3 regions of the Clostridium boliviensis genome follow, and region 2 is predicted to be linked to each of the others. Evidence: riboswitches for the same ligand, from Rfam matches in the RefSeq annotation. Region 2 holds a riboswitch; each other region holds the start of a gene.
The links. Region 2 has a riboswitch for thiamine pyrophosphate ahead of thiC (phosphomethylpyrimidine synthase ThiC). Riboswitches for the same ligand answer to the same signal wherever they lie in the genome.
Positions count from the first base shown of each region.

Region 1: it holds a riboswitch for thiamine pyrophosphate, as region 2 does, so the genes downstream of both, thiT (energy-coupled thiamine transporter ThiT) here and thiC (phosphomethylpyrimidine synthase ThiC) in region 2, are expected to answer to the same signal.
Region 3: it holds a riboswitch for thiamine pyrophosphate, as region 2 does, so the genes downstream of both, thiS (sulfur carrier protein ThiS) here and thiC (phosphomethylpyrimidine synthase ThiC) in region 2, are expected to answer to the same signal.

Region 1 is NZ_JAWONS010000103.1:52,072-59,824, reverse strand. It holds gene hypE (hydrogenase expression/formation protein HypE) at 1-428, shown strand, start outside; gene eam (glutamate 2,3-aminomutase) at 560-1,816, shown strand; gene thiT (energy-coupled thiamine transporter ThiT) at 1,888-2,559, opposite strand; TPP riboswitch at 2,592-2,690, opposite strand; gene RZO55_RS06315 (DMT family transporter) at 2,847-3,272, shown strand; gene RZO55_RS06310 (helix-hairpin-helix domain-containing protein) at 3,374-4,009, shown strand; gene RZO55_RS06305 (response regulator transcription factor) at 4,030-4,728, shown strand; gene RZO55_RS06300 (DUF6320 domain-containing protein) at 4,801-6,657, shown strand; gene RZO55_RS06295 (alpha/beta hydrolase) at 6,687-7,715, shown strand; gene rlmH (23S rRNA (pseudouridine(1915)-N(3))-methyltransferase RlmH) at 7,727-7,753, shown strand, end outside.
Region 2 is NZ_JAWONS010000179.1:96,037-103,789, forward strand. It holds gene RZO55_RS11500 (anthranilate synthase component I family protein) at 1-197, shown strand, start outside; gene RZO55_RS11505 (anthranilate synthase component II) at 197-766, shown strand; gene trpD (anthranilate phosphoribosyltransferase) at 781-1,800, shown strand; gene trpC (indole-3-glycerol phosphate synthase TrpC) at 1,797-2,603, shown strand; gene RZO55_RS11520 (phosphoribosylanthranilate isomerase) at 2,590-3,273, shown strand; gene trpB (tryptophan synthase subunit beta) at 3,219-4,403, shown strand; gene trpA (tryptophan synthase subunit alpha) at 4,396-5,169, shown strand; TPP riboswitch at 5,207-5,315, shown strand; gene thiC (phosphomethylpyrimidine synthase ThiC) at 5,401-6,708, shown strand; gene thiW (energy coupling factor transporter S component ThiW) at 6,734-7,288, shown strand; gene RZO55_RS11545 (glycoside hydrolase family 2 TIM barrel-domain containing protein) at 7,472-7,753, opposite strand, start outside.
Region 3 is NZ_JAWONS010000278.1:35,036-42,788, forward strand. It holds gene RZO55_RS18305 (hypothetical protein) at 1-14, opposite strand, end outside; gene RZO55_RS18310 (hypothetical protein) at 936-1,529, opposite strand; gene RZO55_RS18315 (protein kinase family protein) at 1,620-2,339, opposite strand; TPP riboswitch at 2,732-2,851, shown strand; gene thiS (sulfur carrier protein ThiS) at 2,908-3,102, shown strand; gene thiF (thiamine biosynthesis protein ThiF) at 3,104-3,745, shown strand; gene RZO55_RS18330 (thiazole synthase) at 3,769-4,542, shown strand; gene thiH (2-iminoacetate synthase ThiH) at 4,556-5,809, shown strand; gene RZO55_RS18340 (thiamine phosphate synthase) at 5,802-6,410, shown strand; gene RZO55_RS18345 (Gfo/Idh/MocA family protein) at 6,451-7,515, opposite strand; gene RZO55_RS18350 (LCP family protein) at 7,628-7,753, opposite strand, start outside.

The sequences.
Region 1 (7,753 bases), on a different contig from region 2:
TACCCAGCGATTGTGCGCCCCTGACATCAATCGTTCAAAATTTACTGGACAGCAAAATCCGGGTGCACTGCATGCGCGATGTAACCAGAGGCGGTCTGGCAACAGTTTTAAATGAAGCAGCAGACCAGTCCTCATGCAGAATAGAAATATGGGAGGAGAATCTACCAGTCAGTCAGAAGGTGAAAGGCTTCTGTGGTATTCTGGGGCTGGATCCTCTCTATATGGCAAATGAAGGAAAGATGATTGCTGTTGTTCCCGGTAATCAGGCGCAAAAGGCATTAAAGGCAGTGCAGAACAGCAAATATGGTACCAACGCCAGAATAATTGGAACAATAATGGAAGGAAACGGAGTCATGATGAAAACCAGGCTTAAGGGATTGCGGTCCATTGATCTTCTTTATGGAGAAGGCCTTCCCAGAATCTGTTAAAGTAAGAGGAGTCAGCCAGTTAATAGCTGGCTTCTTTTTTGCTTTTTTACCTGTACAATTCCCATTGACTCACTGACAACTTATTTGTTATAATAAAGTTGCTTCTTTTGGAGCAAAAGGAGAATAAATGTATGGAAAAAGAGAAAAAACGTCAAATTTCGCTGCAACGGGCAGAAGAATTAAAAGGAAGAATTGAAGATTTTCTTGAGGCAAGAAAATCGATTCCTAATGGCATCAGCAAAGATCATGTGCTGAGAGAACGGAAAAACAGAATTCTTCATATTTATTCTGCTACGGAAAAAGACTGGAATGACTACAGATGGCAGCTGAAGAACAGAATTACCGATGTGGAAAGTTTAAGCCGGATTCTTCCGGTCAATGAAAAAGAAAAGCAGCTGATTGAGGAAGTGGGAAGAAAATTCCGATGGGCCATTTCTCCGTATTACTTAAGTCTGGCAGATCCGGATAACAGATTTGATCCCATACGCCTCATGAGTATCCCAAACCATAAGGAGCTGGAAGATTCCTGCATGGATTTAGATCCTATGGCGGAAGAATACACCAACCCTGCCGGCTGTATTACCAGAAGGTATCCGGACCGGCTGATTATCAACGTAACCAATGAATGTGCCATGTACTGCAGACACTGCCAGAGAAGGCGCAATATTGGGGAACAGGATGTTCATCGTTCCCGTGATAAGATTTTAGAATCAATCCAATACATAAAAGAGAATGAGGAGCTCAGAGATGTTTTGATTACAGGGGGAGACGCACTGACCCTGTCTGACGAACAGCTGGAATGGATCATCAGTCAGCTAAAAGAGATACCTCATGTGGATTACATAAGGCTTGGAACCAGAATACCGGTGACGATGCCCCAGCGAATCACGAAAGAGCTCTGTGCCATTCTGAAGAAATATCACCCCATTTATTTAAACACTCATTTCAACCATCCCATGGAAATCACAAACGAATCAAAGGCAGCCTGTGAACGGCTGGCAGATGCCGGAATCGTCCTTGGAAATCAGGCGGTTCTCCTAAATGGTGTTAACAATGATAAATTTGTGATGCGCGTACTCAATCATGAGTTATTGAAATGCAGAGTAAGGCCCTATTATATTTTTCATGCAAAACATGTACAGGGAACCACGCATTTTAATACTTCAATCGAAGATGGAATTGAAATTATGGAATATTTAAGGGGATATACTTCCGGTCTGGCCATACCGACGTTTATCGTCAATGCGCCCAAGGGACAGGGAAAGACTCCTATATTCCCCAATTATATTATTTCCAGAGGTCCTGGTTACATAAAATTCAGAACCTGGGAAGGGAATATAATAAAGTATGAGGATCATGAGACAAAAGATATTCATGAGCTTCTTTGATTTAGAAAAACCGCTGGTCCACAGGCGATTCGCTTATGGATCAGCGGTTTCTACGCTATTTTAAAATTCTTTTAACCATTAACTGCCTGGCGTTTCATCTGGCTGATGGCTTCGATGACCGGTGGCAGATATAATATTACAATAGTTACAACCATCTCAGGCACAATATAGGTGGCGTTATATCCAAAGGTATACAAAAGCGGATTCATGTCTTCCGGTACATAGGAAGCAAAGAATATGTAACCGGAAATAACATGGCAGAGATATCTGCCTAAAACACCCACGATATAACCAGGAATCAGACCATACTTTCTATTATGAAACAATCCTGAAAGTCCCAGGCATCCAAATGCAATGGGATAGTCTAATAGAACCTGAACGGGCGCATAGATGTATGGTCCCATGATAAACTGAAGAATTCCGTATGCCACTCCTGTCATGATTCCGGCCTTAATGCCGTAGATATAGCCGATGAGACAGATGAACAGCATGGAGAACAGTGTGATGGAACCACCGTATGGGAGTGAGGCAAATTTGATGAACGAAGTCACCATAGCCAGGGCCATTGCCCCTGCGCAGGTTACCATCTGCCGGGTTTTCAGCTGTCTGGTAGGCAGAGCTTTGCCTGTGAGCAGATGAAGTCCCAGAAGAATCACCAAAAGTGCGGCAACCATCAGCCCGTATCCGGCTGGTTTTAAAAAATATTCTCCGGATTCCTGAGAATAGGTTAGAAAAAATGACATAAAAAAACCTCCTTCGTATGCACAGGAGGGGATTACTACTACTATTGCTTCCTTCCGCCGGCATTGTCCGGTTCAAGTAGTAAGGGTCAGGTATATACCAATCTCAGCCCAAGGCTCCCCCAGCGTGTCATAATTTTTTCATTTCGGTGTGAGTATAACCCAAATGAAAGTTCTTGTCAAGTTATTTGAAACTGTAAAATAAGTATAAAAAAGTAAATTAAGCACAACCTAGTAAAGTAGTGCATCATAGCATTTTTCTATTAAAATACAGATGCGGAGGTTGTGTTATGACAGGTTTTATCATAGCTCTGATTTCAGGAGCACTCATGAGCATACAGGGGGTATTAAATACGGGAGTTTCCAAGCAGACAAGCATGTGGGTTTCCACTGGCTGGGTTCAGCTGACCGCATTTTTAACATGTCTGGTTTTGTGGTATTTCTCAGGCAGGGACAATATTTCAGCTCTGCTTTCGGTTCATCCCAAATATCTGCTGATCGGGGGGATTATCGGTGCATTTATTACGTATACAGTTGTAAAAAGCATGGGAACCTTAGGACCTGCAAAGGCAGCTCTGATAATCGTGGTATCCCAGATCATTGTTGCCTATGCAGTGGAGGTTTTTGGATTGTTCGGGGTGGAAAAGGTGGGCTTTGAATGGAAAAAACTAATTGGAGCCGTTGTTGCCATCATCGGCATTATAATCTTCAACTAATTTGGAAATAGTGCTTGTATTTACTTATTTCTTTAGGTAGAATAGGTACAAGGGCTGAGGATGGAATCCTTTTTTGCAAAATTTTGTAAAGGGAGGATTCCATGAACTATCATAGGATTAAGATCGCAGTCATAGCTTTGTGCGTATTACTATGCAGCATTTGCTATGGCTTAAACAGAAATCATAAATACCGGGAAGAAAAAGCATTTGTTTCCATTCAGGAGCCGCCTGTTACCTCAGAAGAGGAAACTCCGGCTTCGGATTCCCAGGAATCACCGGAAGTGCCGGAGGTACCGTCACGTATTTGCTATGTACATATATGCGGAGAGGTGGTTTCTCCAGGAGTCTATGAGCTGGAGGAGGGAAGCCGTGTTTTTCAGGCTGTCGCTGAGGCCGGAGGTTTTACGGAGAATGCAGCTGCCGATACGTTAAACATGGCAGAACAGGTCAAAGACGGGATGAAGATTCAGGTGCCGGATCAGGAGGAAGCCAAAAGGCTTCTGGATCAGGGAACATCTGTCTTGGGAAATTTACCGGAAGGCAGTCATAAGGTGAATCTTAACACGGCAGGGAAGGAAGAACTGATGACCTTAAGAGGTGTGGGAGAGGCAAAGGCGGATGACATCATTCGTTACCGGGAAAGCCACAGCGGATTTCAGAAGATTGAAGACATCATGAAGATATCAGGGATTAAGGAGGCAGCCTTTCAGAAGATAAAAGATGATATTACGGTTTAAATAGAAGACAGAGGTGTAAAATGGCAAGTGTTTTAGTAGTAGATGATGAAAAATTAATTGTTAAGGGAATGAGATTCAGTCTGGAGCAGGACGGTATGGAAGTGGACTGTGCCTATGATGGAGAGGAAGCCATCAATCTGGCAAAGCAGAAGGAATACGATGTAGTGCTTTTGGATGTTATGCTTCCCAAATTTGACGGATATGAAGTTTGTCAGGCGATCCGGGAATTTTCTGAGATGCCGATCATTATGCTGACAGCTAAGGGCAATGATATAGATAAGATTCTTGGGCTGGAGTACGGAGCCGATGATTATATTACAAAGCCCTTTAATATTCTGGAGGTAAAAGCCAGAATTAAGGCGATTATGCGCAGAAATGCCAAGAAGGCAAGACGGGACCGGAAGGAAGACAGTCATCTGGTAACAGCCGGCGATTTAAAGCTGGACAGGGATGCCAGACGGGTCTTTATCGCAGACAAGGAGATCAATTTAACAGCTAAGGAATTTGATCTTCTGGAGCTTTTAACCTGTAATCCCAGCAAGGTTTACAGCAGAGAACAGCTGCTTACTTATGTATGGGGGAACAAGGCTATGGATACGGGCGATGTCCGTACGGTAGATGTTCATGTCAGGCGACTGAGGGAGAAGATAGAACCCAGCCCCAGTGATCCCAAATATGTGCATACCAAGTGGGGCGTGGGATATTATTTCCGCGTCTAGTGAAAAAAAGGAGGATTTCTGCCGGGAGACCGGAGAGATCCGCCTTTTCTTAAATTAAGGAGTGCTGACACAATGAAAAAAAGCCCGCAGGGGGAACGATGGAGAAGGCTTGATAATACGGCAAAAATCTTTCCTGTCATAGCCGATGAAAACTTAAGTAATGTGTTCCGCATCAGTGTCCAGCTGAAAAGCGAAGTGGTGCCTGGAACGCTGCAGAGAGCGTTAGAGGAAGTTCTGCCTCAGTTTGAAGGATTTTCCGTGAAACTGAGAAGGGGCTTTTTCTGGTATTATTTTGAACACAACAGCCGGATGCCGGTCATTGAACGGGAGACAACCTATCCCTGTAAATATATAGATCCCCACAGCAATCAGCTTTATTTATTCCGTGTTACCTATTTTGGCAGCCGGATCAATCTGGAGGTATTTCATGCTGTTACAGACGGACTGGGGGCCGTTAATTTCTTAAAGGCACTGGTTTACCGCTACCTTGATCTGGTAAGGGATTCAAGAACCGGTCACATGGCGCCTCAGAAGATTTCTTCCGATGTTTCCATGAATGTGGAGGACAGCTATGTCCGCCACTATAAGAAGATTAAAAAGCAGAAATACAGTTCCACAAAAGCCTATCATGTGACTGGGGAATTTCTTCCTCTTGATGAGGAGAATATTCTTCATGGCTATATCGGGCTGAAAGAGATTAAGGCAGTGAGTAAGCGTTACGGTGTCAGTATCACTCGTTTTTTAACAGCTGCCCTGATCTGGTCTATTTATCAGGAATATTTGAAAAAACAGCCGTCTGAAGAGTCCATCGGTATCAGCATTCCTATTAATCTAAGGAATTTTTTCGGTTCCGAGACAATGGCTAATTTTTTTGCAGTAACACTCGTAGAATTTTTTTCTTCAGGAGAGAATCATACCTTTGAGGATATCTTAAAGGCGGTCAGCACCCAGATGGATGAAAAAATCACAAAAGAGAAGATGGAGGAAACAATTTCCTATAATGTTTCCAATGAAAAGAAGTGGTATCTGCGAATTACACCTCTTGTGGTAAAATGGCTTGTTCTGAATCTGATCTTCTGGAAAAATAGTGATGCATATACCATGACACTGTCAAACATCGGTCCGATTCAAATAGATGAAGACTATGCAAAAGAGATTGAACGTTTTGCGATGTTGATCGGAGTTTCACGAAGACAGCCGATGAAATGCGGAGTCTGTTCTTATGAGGATGAGCTGATCGTTACCTTCAGTTCGGTTTTTCAGGATACAAGACTTCCGGATGCTTTTTTCGATTTTTTAAAGAAGGAGGGGATTCCGGTAGAACCTGAAAGCAATGGAGTGCCGGACCAGAGAGACGACAGAGGGCAGTATCCCCAGATCCGGTATGATAAGGAACGGCTGAAAAAGCTGGCCAATTTATTTTATGGAATTATGATCTTTGCGGCGGCAGTCCTTGGCATGATCAATTATGCCACCTATTCCGGTTCCGTCTGGTCTGTGATCGCAATTGTTTTAATGGCTTATTTTGTCATGACAGTCCGGTATTCCTTTATGCGTCATTCCAATCTGGCGGGGAAGGTTGTCATGCAGACCATAGCGGCAGAGATTGTATGGGTGTTTATTGATTATGAAATGGGATACAGCGGCTGGTCTGTAAACTATGGAATACCCAGTACCATCTTGTTTGCAGATCTGGGGGTGGTATTTTTGATTCTTGTTAACAGAATGAACTGGCAGAGCTATTTTATGTATCAGATTGCGGTAACTGTTTTTAGTTTTATTCCACTGATCCTATGGGCAGCAGGTCTGATTAACAGACCGCTGATGTCTTTTGTGACAGTAGTACTGACTGTGATAATTCTTGCTGTAACCATCGCTTTGGGTGACCGGAGAGTGAAAAATGAACTGATTCGGCGGTTTCATATATAGAATATGCAGTCTGAAAGGAGGAATCGCACATGAGAAGAAAAAAGGTGAGTGTGATGGGAAATCTGGTCAGGGATATGATGCAGAATGTGATGGAAACTTCTTTTAAGCAGCCAATTCAGAGCGGAGAACTGAGAAAGAATCCAGTTGAACCTGCCTGGGTGTGTCCGGCTGGATATGAATATGAGATTATAGAGAAGAATGATTTAAAAATGGAGTATTTAAGGCCTGTGGGAGTGGTCACAGGGCGGGTGATTTTACAGCTTCACGGAGGCGGCTATATTGGCCCAATGAAAAATATCTACCGGAGATTTGCAGTCCGGTATTCCAAAATCAGCTATGGAGGGGATGTCCTGATTCCCGATTACCGGGTGGCTCCGGAAAATCCCTATCCGGCTGCTTTGCAGGATGCGGTATCTGCTTACCAATGGCTGTTACAGGAGAAGGGGTATGCACCTGGGAATATTGTAATAGCAGGAGATTCGGCTGGAGGAGGTCTGGGTCTTGCTCTTGGACTTTATCTAAAGGACAATCACCTCCCTCTTCCGGGTGGTTTTCTTACCATGTCCGCCTGGACGGATTTAACAAACAGCGGGGAAAGTTATCAGGCTAATTATGAGCTGGATCCGCTTTTTGGCAATTCCACCCATAACATGCTTTACGATTCCACCTATATCGGAGAAGCGGATCCGATGGAGCCATATATCTCTCCGCTGTTTGGAGATTTCAGTGGTTTTCCGCCAGTACTTATGCAGGTGGGAAATTATGAGGTTCTGTTAAGCGATACCCTTCTGGTGGGGGATAAGCTGAAAACGGCAGGAGTGAAATGCCGGGTATCTGTCTTTGAAGGGATGTTTCATGTATTTCAGATGGGTCTGGATCTGATACCGGAGAGCCGGGAAGCCTGGGAAGAAGCGGAAGAGTTCTTGCGTGTTGTCTATCATATTAATATAAAACCAGAAGGAAAGGTTGTCCGGAAAGTGAAGACAGGGCAGAAAAAGTCTGCAAGAGATATCACTGGCTTTTTGATTGCGATGATGAAGAAGGAACTGAATGGATAGAGGGGATACGAATGAAAATCACGTTGGTGACTGTGGGG
Region 2 (7,753 bases):
GTTACATTGATTTCACCGGAAACATGGATACCTGCATTGCCATACGAATGGCTGTAAAGAAAAATGGAACGGTAACCGTTCAGGCAGGCGGAGGGATTGTGGCTGACAGTGTTCCTGAGCTGGAATATGAAGAATCGGGAAACAAAGCAAAGGCTGTCATCCATGCAATTGAAACGGCCGGGGAGGTGAATGACTGATGATACTGCTGATTGATAATTATGACAGCTTTTCCTATAATCTGGTTCAGCTGTTTGGTTCCCTTGAACCGGATATTAAAGTCATAAGAAATGATGAACTGACTGTGGAGGAAATCCGTCTATTATATCCAGCCCACATCGTACTCTCTCCAGGTCCGGGATATCCAAAGGATGCCGGTGTATGCGAGGCTGTGGTAAAGGAGCTTGCCGGAACCGTTCCAATTCTTGGTGTCTGTCTGGGGCACCAGGGTATCTGTGAGGTTTACGGGGCAGCTATCACCCACGCAAAAAAACTGATGCACGGAAAACAGAGCCTGATTGACATTGATACTACAGATCCCATTTTTAAGGGACTTCCAGATAAAATACCTGCTGCCAGATACCATTCCCTGATAGCCGAAAAGGACTCCCTTCCTGACTGCCTGTCAGTGATCGGTACCGACTCAATCGGCGAGATCATGGCAGTGAAACATAAAGAGTACGCGGTCTACGGACTGCAGTTTCACCCGGAATCCATACTTACACCAGATGGAATGAAAATATTAAAAAATTTTATGACCATTATATAAAGGAGGCAAACCCAATGATTCAAAAAGCAATCCATGATGTAATTGAAGGTCAGGACCTAAGCTTTCAGGCTGCCAGAGAGGTTATGAATGAAATTATGAGCGGGGAAACCACTCCGGCCCAGATGGCAGCATTTTTAACAGCATTGCGCATGAAGGGGGAGACCATTGATGAAATCACCGCATGCGCCACAGTTATGAGAGAAAAGGCGATGAAGCTGGAGCCGGATTTTCCCGTCATTGATATCGTAGGTACTGGAGGAGATGAGGCTGGAACCTTTAATATCTCCACTACCAGCGCCTTTGTAGTGGCTGCAGGAGGCGTCCCGGTTGCAAAGCACGGGAACAGAAGCGTTTCCAGCAAAAGCGGCGCTGCAGACGTTCTGGAGCAGCTGGGAGTTAACTTAAACCTTACCGCAGAGCAGTCTGGCAAGGTTTTAAAAGAAACCGGAATGTGCTTTCTCTTTGCACAGGTCCATCATTCTTCCATGAAGTACGCAGGTCCTGTCAGAAAAGAGCTGGGAGTAAGAACCATATTTAACATACTTGGCCCTTTATCAAACCCGGCAGGTGCCACCATGCAGCTGTTAGGTGTCTACGATAAAAAGCTGGTGGAACCCCTCGCCCAGGTTTTAAGCAACTTAGGAGTGAAGCGGGGGCTTGTTGTCTGCGGATCAGACGGACTGGACGAAGCAACCGTAACGGGCCCTACCCATGTCTGTGAAATCCGTTTCGGGGAACTGATTCCATATGAAATTACTCCGGAACAGTTTTCCTTAAGCCGCAGCAGCCTTTCCGACTTACTGGGCGGAACTCCTGCAGATAACGCCAAAATTACAAAGGAGATTTTAGACGGAACACTTCGCGGTCCAAAACGGGATATTGTGGTTTTAAATTCCGCCCTCAGTCTTTATCTTGGCACTGACAACTGCACTATATCTGACTGCATTCAGACTGCTTCTGACTTAATTGATTCCGGAAAGGCAGCTGCAAAACTGGAAGAATTTGTAAGTGCAGTGAATGAGGTGGCTTTATGATCCTTGACACTCTGGCCGCAGCCTCTAAAAAACGGGCGGAGGAGGCGAAAAACGTGATTCCAATCGATAAGATGGAGGAGATGGCATACACTGCTTTTGATGCGGGACAAAGGGAATCTGATTTCTCTTTTGAACGGGCAGTCTCCTCTCCGGGAATCTCCTTTATCTGCGAGGTGAAGCGTGCCTCTCCTTCAAAGGGAATGATCGCACCGGATTTTCCATACAGGGAAATCGCCATGGAGTATGAAGCAGCCGGTGCAGACGCTGTTTCCGTACTGACAGAGCCGGAATATTTCCTGGGAAAAGGGGAATATTTAACCGAAATCAGCCGGTCTGTTTCCCTCCCTCTGTTAAGAAAGGATTTTACCGTAGATCCTTATCAGATCCTGGAAGCAAAGGTACTTTGTGCTTCGGCAGTTCTTCTTATCTGTGCTCTTTTGGATACTGAAAAACTGAAAGAATACATCAAACTCTGTGACAGCCTTGGGCTCAGTGCTCTTGTTGAAGCGCACGATGAGAAAGAAATCCACAGCGCACTTTCTGCAGGAGCGCGACTGATCGGAGTCAATAACCGGAACTTAAAGACATTCGAGGTTGACTTTGAAAATTCTATCCGTTTAAGAAGCCTGGTGCCTGCAGGGACTGCGTTCATTGCAGAAAGCGGAATACAGACCCCGGATGATGTAAAGCGGCTGTATCAGGCCGGTGTAAACGGAGTCCTGATCGGAGAAAGCCTGATGCGCTCTCCTGACAAGAAAAAGATTCTTTTGGAAATGAGGAAGGCTGCCAATGATAAATTTTGAAAAGAAAATCAAGATCTGCGGCCTCACCAGAAAAGAAGATGTGCTGGCTGTCAACTGCTATAAGCCGGATTACGCAGGGTTTGTTTTTGCTCCGGGAAAGCGGCAGCTTAATTTCAGACAGGCGGAACTTTTAAGAAATGAGCTTCTCCCTGCAATACCCGCCGTGGGAGTCTTCGTAAACAGCCCTGCAGACGAAATCATTTCCCTTGTGAAAAGTAACGTAATCCAGATGATTCAGCTTCACGGTGAGGAAAGTGAGGCGGATATATGGGAACTGAAAAACAGATTAGACCAACCGGTCCCCATTATAAAAGCAATCCGCGTCAAGTCCTCGGCGGAAATATCAGAAGCGGAAAAGCTTTCTGCAGACTATCTTCTTCTGGACTCTTATGTCAAAGGAATGAAAGGCGGCAGCGGAACATCTTTTGACTGGTCCATGATTCCGATGATTAATAAACCCTGGTTTCTTGCTGGTGGAATCGGCATGGAAAATATAGAGGAAGCGCTTAAAACGAAAGCATTCTGCCTGGATGTCAGCAGTCTGGCTGAAACAAACGGCAGAAAAGACCCGGAAAAAATAAAAAAAATCATACAAACAGTAAGGAGTGGAAAATTATGTCAAAAGGAAGATTTGGACAGCACGGCGGACAATTTATCCCCGAAACGCTGATGAATGCAGTGACGGAACTGGAGAAGGCTTACAATGCCTGCATGCAGGATGAAGAATTTCTGGCTGAATTAAAGGCACTGCATGAAACCTATACCGGAAGACCATCTCTGCTTTACTATGCAGAGAAAATGACAGAGGATCTGGGCGGTGCAAAGATTTATTTAAAACGGGAAGATTTAAACCACACCGGATCTCATAAAATCAACAATGCACTTGGCCAGGTTCTCCTGGCAAAGAAAATGGGAAAAACCCGTGTCATCGCAGAAACCGGTGCCGGTCAGCACGGAGTAGCTACTGCAACTGCTGCAGCCTTAATGGGAATGGAATGTGAAATTTACATGGGAAAAGAAGATACGGACCGCCAGGCACTCAATGTATTCCGTATGGAGCTTCTGGGAGCAAGGGTTCATCCAGTTACCAGCGGAACACAGACCTTAAAAGATGCGGTAAATGAGACGCTTCGGGAATGGACCAACCGGGTGGAGGACACCCACTACGTCCTAGGTTCTGTTATGGGACCTCACCCATTTCCCACCATTGTGCGGGATTTCCAGAGCATCATCGGAAAGGAAGTCAGGGAGCAGATCTTAAAAGCAGAAGGAAAGCTTCCTGACATGCTGATCGCCTGCGTGGGCGGAGGCAGCAATGCCATGGGACTGTTTTATGATTTTATTGGTGACAGCTCTGTTAAGCTGGTAGGCTGTGAGGCAGCAGGTCACGGAATAGATACTGATAAAAATGCCGCAACCATTTCCACCGGAACCGTAGGAATCTTCCATGGTATGAAATCCTACTTCTGCCAGGATGAATACGGACAGATTGCTCCCGTTTACTCCATTTCAGCTGGGCTTGACTATCCTGGAATCGGACCGGAGCACGCAGCACTGTTTGATACCAAAAGGGCAGATTATGTTCCTGTCACAGACGATGAAGCAGTGGATGCATTTGAATATTTGTCCAGAAAAGAAGGAATCATTCCTGCCATTGAAAGCGCCCATGCGATAGCTTACGCCAGAAAGATTGCACCTTCCATGGGAAAAGACCAGGTTATCGTCATCAACTTATCCGGACGCGGAGACAAGGATGTAGCCGCAATTGCACGTTACAAGGGGGTAGAAATCTATGAGTAGAATCAGTGAAGCATTTAAAAAAGGAAAAGCATTTATCCCATTCATTACAGCTGGTGACCCTGACCTTTCGATTACGGAGCAGCTGGTTCCTGCCATGGCTGAGGCAGGTGCTGATATCATAGAGCTGGGAATTCCTTTTTCTGATCCGGTTGCAGAGGGAATCGTGATCCAGGAAGCAGACCAGCGTGCCCTTGCAGCCGGCACTACCACAGACAAAATCTTTGAAACTGTCACACGAATCCGGCAAAAAACAAATATCCCTTTGGCTTTTATGACTTATATTAATCCAATATTTGTATACGGAAGCGAGCGTTTCATTAAAAATGCGGCAGAATGCGGGATTGATGCTCTTATCGTTCCAGATATGCCATTTGAGGAAAAGGATGAACTATATCCCATCTGTCAAAAGTACGGGATTGATTTAATCTCCCTGATCGCTCCCACTTCAAAGGAACGGATTACAGCCATTGCTTCTAAAGCAGAGGGATTTGTTTACTGCGTCTCTTCCATGGGCGTAACAGGTGTGAGAAAGGAAATTACCTCTGATATCAAAGATATGGTTTCTCTTGTTAAGGATTCAAAAGATATTCCCTGTGCTATCGGCTTTGGTATTTCCACACCGGAACAGGCGAAGGAATTAAGTAAATATGCAGATGGTATAATCGTTGGAAGCGCCATTGTGAAGCTGGCCGCCATGCATGGAAAAGACTGTGTAGAGCCAATCTGCAGCTACATAAGACAAATGAAATCTGCTATCACTGAGTGAATTTTCACTTGACATCCATTTGTACCGGTGCTACACTAGTGCCACAAGAGGGAGCTCGTATGCGGGCTGAGAGGAAGTTATCAAACTTCGACCTTTATAACCTGATTTGGGTAATGCCAACGTAGGGATTTATACAAGACGGATGTATCTATCTGAGCCTGTACCTGTTGGTATGGGCTCTTTTTTTGTCCTGAGCCGTAAATCCCTTCAAATAATGAAGGAGGACTACATATGAATTACACCACACAGATGGATGCTGCAAGAAAGGGCATTCTGACGCGGGAAATGGAAATTACAGCAGAAAAAGAAGGAATCAAACCGGAAGAGCTTATCAGGCTGGTTTCTGAAGGCAAAGCAGTTATTCCTGCCAACAAACACCATACCTGTTTAGAGCCAAATGCCATTGGTTCCATGCTGAAAACAAAAATCAATGTAAATCTTGGAACTTCCAGAGATTTAAATGATATGGATCTGGAACTAAAAAAAGTAGAGGATGCCGTTTCACTGGGCGCTGAATCCATTATGGATTTAAGTTCCTTTGGTGACACAAGAAAGTTCAGAAAAAGGCTGACAGGCGAATGCCCTGCCATGATAGGCACGGTTCCCATTTACGATGCCGTTGTTTATTATCATAAACCCCTTAAGGAAATCACTTCTGAGGAATGGATTCAGATTGTGGAAATGCATGCTCTTGACGGAGTGGACTTCATGACCATTCACGTAGGAATCAACAAGCAGACTGCTCACCGATTTAAAGAAGCAAAACGCCTGACCAACATCGTATCCAGAGGCGGTTCCATCATCTTTGCATGGATGGAGATGACGGGAAATGAAAATCCCTTCTATGAGCATTTTGACCGTATTCTGGAGATCTGCCGGGAGCACGATGTGACGTTAAGCCTTGGAGATGCCTGCCGTCCGGGCTGTATTGCTGATGCCTCAGATATTTCCCAGATTGAAGAACTGGTTACCCTTGGGGAACTGACCCGCAGGGCCTGGGAAAAGGATGTACAGGTGATTATTGAAGGACCAGGACATATGCCCCTTGACCAGATCGCTGCCAATATGAAAATCCAGGAGACAATCTGTAAAGGTGCTCCGTTTTACGTACTGGGGCCCCTGGTTACGGATATTGCACCTGGTTATGATCATATTACAGCTGCCATCGGCGGTGCTATTGCTGCCGCTGCCGGAGCTTCCTTCCTCTGCTACGTGACCCCTGCGGAACATTTAAGGCTTCCCGATGCCGATGATGTGAAGGAAGGCATTATCTCCGCCCGGATTGCTGCTCATGCCGCTGATCTTGCAAAAGGCATTAAAGGTGCAAAGGAATGGGATTACCAGATGAGTGACGCAAGAAAACGGCTGGACTGGGAAGCAATGTTTGCTCTTTCCATTGATCCGGAAAAAGCCAGAAGGTACCGTGAATCTTCAAAACCAGAAAAGGAAGATACCTGTTCCATGTGCGGTAATTTCTGCGCAATGAAAAATATGAACCGGATTTTAGACGGGGAAATTGTCAGCATCTATGATGAATGATATTGAATCAGGAGGAGAAAAAATCATGAATTCAAAGACTAATTTAAATAAGACAGCTGTCACCCACACCCCTTCTATAGTTTACATAAAAAAACTGACTGTTAGTGGAATGCTGGTGGCACTCACCGTTTCACTCTCCGGCTTTTCCATTCCCATTGGAGCTTCGAAATGCTTTCCGATTCAGCACCTGGTAAATGTCCTGGCAGGAGTATTTTTAGGTCCCGCTTACGGTGTTGCCATGGCTTTTGTCTCTTCTCTCATCAGAAACTTATCCGGTACCGGAACGCTTCTTGCTTTCCCCGGAAGTATAGTAGGGGCATACTTAAGTGCGCTTCTGTTTCAAAAGACCGGGAAGCTTCTCTTAGCTTATGTGGGAGAAATTACAGGAACAGGACTGATCGGCGCACTATTAAGCTACCCGGTTGCAATGATGATACTTGGTAAGGATGTTGCTGTGTTCTTCTTTGTGGTCCCTTTTCTGATGAGTACCGTATGCGGAACCGTGTTTGCGGCATTTCTATTAGAAGCACTCCGCAGGCTGGGTCTGCTTACCTATATCCGGCAGCTGATTGGTAAATGAATTGGTTAAAATAAGTTTGTTATTACAGTTCCTGTGCAGGGAATCCTGTTTGATTTATCAGGCGGTATGATCAACGGGGTTTTTGATATCAATGATTTCTGGCTGGAACAAACTGATACGTTCATCCAAAAGAGGAGGTGCATATGCATCTCCCCTTTTTTTACACTTTATTCATAGAGCTATTTAGTTACTTTCTGGTACCAGAGTGAACTCAAATGTAAATTCTTCTTCGTCAAACATATATTCTTTCCGAAGTTCCGGTCCGCAGCTTTCCGATCCGATTCCGTTCTGTCGGTAGTCTACACAGAATTCTGTTAAACCTGAGGGAGTCAGTTCATAATTATGGGCTATCTCCGTCAGCTCCTCCTGTGTATATTCTGATGCATGGAAGGAAAACGCCTTATCTGCTGCAACAGTGACCGAAAGATTATCTCCTGCTATGGTTACAAAGTCACAATCACTGCG
Region 3 (7,753 bases), on a different contig from region 2:
CTTTTCTTATACATTATAAAATCTCCTTTAAATAAATTAAGATAATTAGGACGACTCTATCACATCGTAATGTTATAGCAGGGGTGCCAATTTTTCAGTTCACCGCCCCGATTGCTATTTTCCTCTTATTAATCTTTTAATAAATGCTAATCTGCTTAACCGTAAAATATACATTAAACTTAGGCTAGCATGACCACTAACTCTAATAATACCATTTCATAACATCTATACTTGTATGGTTGGTGTTGGTTTGATTCCACGTATTATTTATAAGTTCCACACTTTTACTTGAAGCTATAATGTGTGCGACCTTTTACCCTATCTGTTTTCACAGACTTCATTGAATCAGGATTAACTAAATTATACCATAAAATTTAGTTTCACTCACCTCCTCATCAAAAAAGCCTAATAATACATAACAAAAAGTGTCCTTTTTTTCATAATCATAGCATTCCTTATTTCGTTATATCTTGTAGTTATAAACCGTCTTCTATTATATAAACGTTTTAAATCTATAACTAGTAACACTTTTTTGTTTTATTAAATCAAATTATATTAAAATGCTTGCATTTGTATCATAGAAGTACTTTTAGCAATGTGATTCCTCCTCCTTTGCTGCCTTGCTTTATGGAGCAGTTTTGTTATTTACGTTCTACTCTCCTCCTATTGTCATGTATGCCTGAAAGGTATCTGATTAAGTGACAAGGAGCATGGGGAGAATAGTGGAATACTCCCCATGCTCCATATATTTCATTAAGGGCTGTTCCAGTCGATCACAGCAGTCAGATACAGGAACCCATACAGGTAATACCACCGTATTAATTCCTGTCGTATTAACATTTATTGTGATTTACATAACAAAGGAATTATGAGATTCGCTCTTCTCTCTTGTAATTGACTTCATACTCTTCAATGTACTTTTTTTATTAAGTATTCTAGTTAAAATGAAAATCAAAGGAGTTTTGAGCCTGAATAAATATATCTCGCATAAAAAGTTCATAATTTTCTCTTTGTGAATGTCTATTTCCTCTATATATTTTTTTTGAAGTTACAATATCATTTAACATATGTGCATCAAGATAACTAATATTGCAGAATTCATCATTTTCATATAAGTATTTTAAAGTTTTACCAATATTTAAAAGATCCTCATAATGCTTTCCACATGAAAAACCTTCAATCATTGAATCGTCGAAAAAGGCTGCGTAGAAAAAAAGCGATTTAGCAAGCCAGCCTTTTTCCGCCATACTGTCGTTTGTACTATTTGATAAAACAAAATTCAAATAATCTGTAAATTCTATAAACGATCCTGTAGTTGTTTTTATACCTACAATTGGGTACCACAAACCTTTGATCTTACCATTATTAGTACCTGATGAACTGTAATAAGCTAATGTTACTCGTTCTGCCCCATCATAATATAAGATATTTACATCAATTAAACCAATCATTCTGAAATGTTTAACAGAGTATACATTAGCACAAAAACTTTTCTTATGAACTTCTAAAATACGTGGTGAAATGTTCACAATGATTCTCTCCTGTTTTGAATAATTCATTACTTACGATATGAACCATACAGTTAAGAAATGTTTTCTTGACCATATGGTTCATTATCATTAAAGACTTTCATTTTTAATTTCTTGAAGATCATTTTCTATTTGTTGCAAATTAGTATAACTATCTTCAATTCCCATAAGTTTTTTTAAAAACAATTTTTCATGTTCGTTTATATCAAGTTCTTCGTACCAGGCCTTCTCTTCCAGCCCTAAGTCTTGATAACACGATGTATAATATAAATGAATCAAAAAATCTCCAAAGTACCAATAATCCGTTTGTTGAGTATATTTTTTATTGTCTATATATCTAGCTAATCCAAAATCAATTAAAACAATATCTCGATTTCCCCTTAAGATAACATTGGGTGGTCTAATATCTCTATGAACAATATTCTGTTGATGCAATATTGCTATTATCTCTAGTAACTGAGTGGCGATTTTGTATATTTGAACTTTATTAAATACATATTCATCATTAAATAATAAATCTTCAAAAACTTTCCCTGAAATATATTCTAATACATATGCTTGTATATCCTCGTCTTCCAATTTTTCAATAAAGGCGGGAAACTTAGGATTATTTATACTTTTTAATATTTCTTGTTCGTAATACAGTTTCTTTTTAGATGTTTTTAACGTGTCTTTTTTTAATTGTTTTATAATGCATTTTTTAAAATTGCTATTTTCTGCTAAATAAACAATTCCATATCGCCCTTCGCCTATCTTATTTAAAATAGTATAGCCGTTTAGTGTTTCACCAGGTTGATAATATTTGTCCATACTATTAATACTTTATCTTTTCATTTAAAAATACTATCTACTATAACTATAAGAACGACTAGATGATCTGCTTGATGCACTAGAACGGCTAGTTCTTCTATAGTAAACATGGCCTTTATTTGATTTGAATTTTTTGTTTTTCATAATACCCCTCCTTTTATTTGAATTTGTATTCAAATAATTTATCTAATTTTCTTAATCGTACTGATATGGATTAGCTATACATTATATTATGAATTGCTTATTATTTTGTTACATTCTGCGCGCTCTCTATTTGGTTGTCCCGGGGAAGCGACTTTGCGAAGGAAATCGATTGATGGCTTATCGATTTATTCAGGAATATCATGTTATTTGTCTTGCATAATCACACGTATAGTAGTATTATTAATAATAATTTAATACAGGGGAGCTTGCGGGTGTTTTTACCCAAACAGGCTGAGAGGAAAGTGTGACTTTCGACCCATTAACCTGATTTGGATAATGCCAACGTAGGGACGACTGAATTTATTAATATTATGGGAAGTTGCCAATCAGGCAGCTTCCTATTTTTTTAAGGAGGATTAAAATCATGATAAAAATCAGTGGCATTTTTCATGAAGCAGCAGGAAAAACACTGGCAGAATATCTGGCAGGCACCAGCTACAATCCCAAGCGGATTGCAGTTGAATGGAACGGAGTAATCGTCACAAAAGAACAGTATGAGAAAACAGTACTTCAAAATGGTGATGTTGTTGAGGTAGTCAGTTTTGTAGGAGGTGGTTGATATGAACATCATTCCTACACTGGAGGAAATGAGGAGTGCTCTTGACAATCGAAACGGAAAATCTTTGCAGGATAAGTTTGCAAACTCCACTGTCGCTATCTGCGGGCTTGGAGGTCTTGGATCAAATATTGCTGTTGCCCTTGCCCGTGCAGGTGTGGGCAGGCTGATTCTGATTGATTTTGATAAAGTGGAGGTTTCTAATCTCCACCGCCAGCAGTATAAGGCTTCCCAAACCGGATGCTTTAAAACAGAGGCTCTTGCTGCAAACTTAAAGGAAATCGCACCATATTTAACAGTCATCACACATACCAGGCAAATCGATGAGAATAACTTTAATGAACTGCTATGCAATGCGGATATCATTTGTGAGGCCTTCGATGGGGCTGAGGCTAAAGCTATGCTGGTAAACAGTGTGCTGGAAAAGATGCCTGAAAGGTATCTGATCGCCGCTTCCGGAATGGCAGGAATTGATTCTGCTAACGTTGTAAGAACCAGAAGGATTACAGATCATTTCTATCTCTGTGGAGATGAAGTCAGTGATGTAGAGGATAATATTGGACTTATGTCCTCACGAGTCATGTTGTGCGCCGCACATCAGGCACATATGGCGCTCCGCATTCTTGCGGAAAAATATGAAGCCTGAATTACAGAAAGAAGGTAGACATTATGCAATCAAACGACAAACTGATCATTGGCGGTCAGGAATTCAGCTCCCGTTTCATTCTGGGCTCCGGAAAGTATTCCCAGAGTCTGATTCAAGCGGCGGTAAAGGATGCCGGTGCAGAAATCATCACCCTGGCCGTTCGCAGAGCCAATACGAAAGAACAGGAAAATATACTGGATTACATTCCAAAAGGGGTCACACTGCTTCCCAATACTTCCGGTGCAAGAGATGCCGGGGAAGCGGTGCGTATCGCCAGACTTGCAAGAGATTTAGGGTGCGGTAGCTTTGTAAAGATTGAAATTATGCGGGACTCCAAATATCTCCTGCCCGATAATCAGGAAACCATCAAAGCCACTGAAATTCTTGCAAACGAAGGATTTGTGGTCCTGCCTTATATGTATCCAGATTTGAATACAGCTCGAGATCTTGTGAGTGCCGGTGCTGCTTCTATTATGCCGCTGGCTTCTCCCATCGGATCCAACAAGGGACTCGCTACACGGGAGTTTATTCAGATCTTAATAGATGAGATCGATCTTCCAATCATTGTTGATGCCGGCATTGGCCGGCCTTCCCAGGCTTGTGAGGCAATGGAAATGGGCGCCGCGGCAATTATGGCAAATACTGCTCTTGCCACAGCTGGGAACCTGCCTCTGATGGCATCCGCATTTCGTCAGGCAATTGAAGCTGGAAGAAAGGCATATCTTTCTGGTCTAGGCAGAGTTCTAGTTCGGGGGGCAGCTGCCTCCGACCCTCTGACCGGTTTCCTGCATAATTAGGGGGGTGCATTGTATGGAAAATAAATTTTTATTTGATTCTGAGAATTTACCAGAATCCGTTCTTGATAAAAAACATCTGCTGGAAACGGATCCGTCATGCCGCAAAAATCACATGGAGTATCTGCCTGGAATGGAACAGATTCAATCCGGTATCTGCGATAAGGTTATATCAGAGATGAATTCCTATGACTACTCCCAATATACTGAAAAAGATGTTATGTCAGCATTGGATCATGATATTTGTTCTCTGGAAGATTTCAAAGCTCTGTTATCGCCTGTTGCAGAGCCCTTTCTTGAGCAGCTGGCCAACAAAGCGAGGCTGGAAACCAGCAGGCACTTTGGCAATACAGTTTATCTTTTTACTCCGCTGTATATCGCAAACTATTGTGAAAACTACTGTGTGTACTGCGGATTTAACTGTTATAATCATATCAGGCGTATGAAGCTGAGCATGGAGCAGATTGAACATGAAATGAAGATTATTGCAGACAGCGGTATGGAGGAAATTCTGATACTTACAGGAGAAAGCCGTACCCAGAGTGATGTGGCTTATATAGGTGAAGCGTGTAAGCTGGCCCGGAGAATTTTCCGCATGGTAGGGCTGGAAATATATCCGGTAAATACAGATGAGTATCGGTATCTTCACCAATGCGGAGCAGACTATGTAACGGTGTTTCAGGAAACTTATGATTCAGATAAATACGAAACCATACATTTATATGGGCACAAGCGGGTGTGGCCCTATCGTTTTGATGCCCAGGAACGAGCTCTCAGAGGCGGTATGCGTGGCGTTGGATTTTCTGCATTGCTGGGCCTTTCCGATTTTCGGACGGATGCACTTGCCAGTGCACTTCACGTGTATTATTTACAAAGAAAATACCCGCATGCAGAAATGTCCCTCTCCTGCCCCAGACTTCGCCCCATCATTAATAATGATAAAATAAATCCTATGGATGTGGGTGAAAAACAGCTTTGTCAGGTCATCTGTGCTTACCGCATTTTTCTGCCGTTTGTGGGAATTACTGTTTCTTCCCGTGAGAGTGAGGCTTTCCGCAATGGTATTGTAAAAATTGCAGCCACGAAAGTTTCTGCAGGAGTTTCAACGGGAATTGGCGACCATGAAAGCAAATACAGGGGAAAGGAGTCAGACGGACCACAAGGCGATGAGCAGTTTGAAATCAATGACAATCGCAGCTTCCAAAAAATGTATGAACACATTTCTAAAGAAGGCCTGCAGCCCGTTTTGAATGATTATCTTTATGTTTAATATATATTGTGTTACCAGCCGGATTTTGTGTGAAGAAGATTTTCTGCATCGAATAGAAAAAATTGCTATCAGCCATCCTGCCGGTATCATCCTCCGGGAAAAGGACTTATCAGAGCTACAATACGGACAGCTTGCAAAACAGGTCGTTAAAATTTGTACTAAGCACCAGATTCCATGCGTGCTTCATAGCTTTGTTGATACTGCCATAGAGCTAAATGCTAAGGCGATACACCTTCCGCTCCCGAAAATGCGGGAAATGTCCGATGTACAGAGAAGACATTTTAAAATAATTGGTGTATCCTGTCATTCGACAGAGGAGGCCAGAGAAGCTGAAAGACTTGGGTGTACCTATATTATCGCCGGGCATATTTTTGCAACTGGCTGCAAGAAGGGATTACCTGGGCGGGGTATCCGCTTCCTGGAAGGTATTTGTAAGAGTGTATCTGTACCAGTTTACGCCATCGGAGGGATAGAATGTAATAATGCCCGTTCTGTCTGTAAAGCAGGAGCCAAAGGAGCCTGTATTATGAGTGGGTTTATGACATGTAATGATTTAAAGTCGTTTATGATGAGCTTTGAAGAGGTGGATGATTCAATTTGATATCATGTATTTTTTGCATATCATTCATTATATTATTTATCTAATTCCATGGTTGAACTTCTGTTTTTACAGCTACATACGGCTGTTTTAAAGCCTCCTGCATCAATAAGAAAAAGTAGTTATCCTGACAGCCCTCGGCAAAGGAATAAAAGCTGTTACCAGTCAGAAGATATTCTTTCATTCCAAGGAGACAGCGTGACATTGCAACTTCATCATCCGTAAGCCGTTCCCTTGCAAAAGGATTCCTATAGAGGCATTCACCACCAAGATTAATGGAATAGGTGGACAATGTATTAATGTCCTGGGTAACCTGAAATGTTTGGACTAACGGCTGGTTATCTTTGGTCAAGCTGCGTACAATATCATCATCCATTTCCCCGCGAACCCCTTGCATATTAATATGACGGGTTCGGATTTTGGAACGGTATTGTACATTAGATGCGAAATCATAAAAAGCTACTTTTCCGCTTTCAAATTCTATGGTATACCTTGACCGGTCAGCCATAACGACTTCTCCATCTGTCTTAATTCCATCTCTTGAATCAGTAACCGTCACAGGAAATTGATAGTTTTTACCAGTTATTTGAGCTTTTTCAAATCCAACTCCTAACAGTTTTCGGATTAAGCTGACACCGTGATAGTCATGAGCCCAGGATATGGATAAGTTATGGACCTCGCCTAATATTCCTTTTTTTAGAGCCTTTAATTTTGCCTCATTAAGCGGCTGTAAAAAATACTGTTCCGCAACCTGAATCCTGGCATCTTGTTTTATAGAAATGTCCCACAGGGAATGAAGGTCATTTAAGTTCATGGCAGGCGGTGTCTCAACTAACATTGGAATGCCATAAGGGATTAACTTTTTTATCATCTCAGGATTTCCATTCCTTCCAATGGCTATTACCACAAAATCAGGATTTGCAGATAAGCATTCCTCTATGGTCATAGCTGTTGGAACGGAATATGTTTGGGAAAATTTGGCTGCTTTCTCTTTATTTCGAAAGAAAACAGAAGTTACTTCAAATTGTGTAGATAGAACAAGGCCTATTCTTAAAAAAGCCATTGCCCGAAATCCATTTCCAATAATAGCGTATCTAATTTTAGTCATAGAGCCCTCCTTAATCAATCAACAAATTTCTAAGCATTTGTTATTTATATATAAACAATTTACCTATTTTCTTTGCTATTTTAATGATTTGTCATTTTTAATATTTTACTTTTTATGCATCTGGACCTGCATTTGTTTCCGGTTCAGTGGTAACGCCTTCATCTGAACCTTTTTCGGATCCGGCTTGCTTTTTCGTCTCACTCGCATTATCTTCTTTTTTTGTATCTGGTTCTTTTTT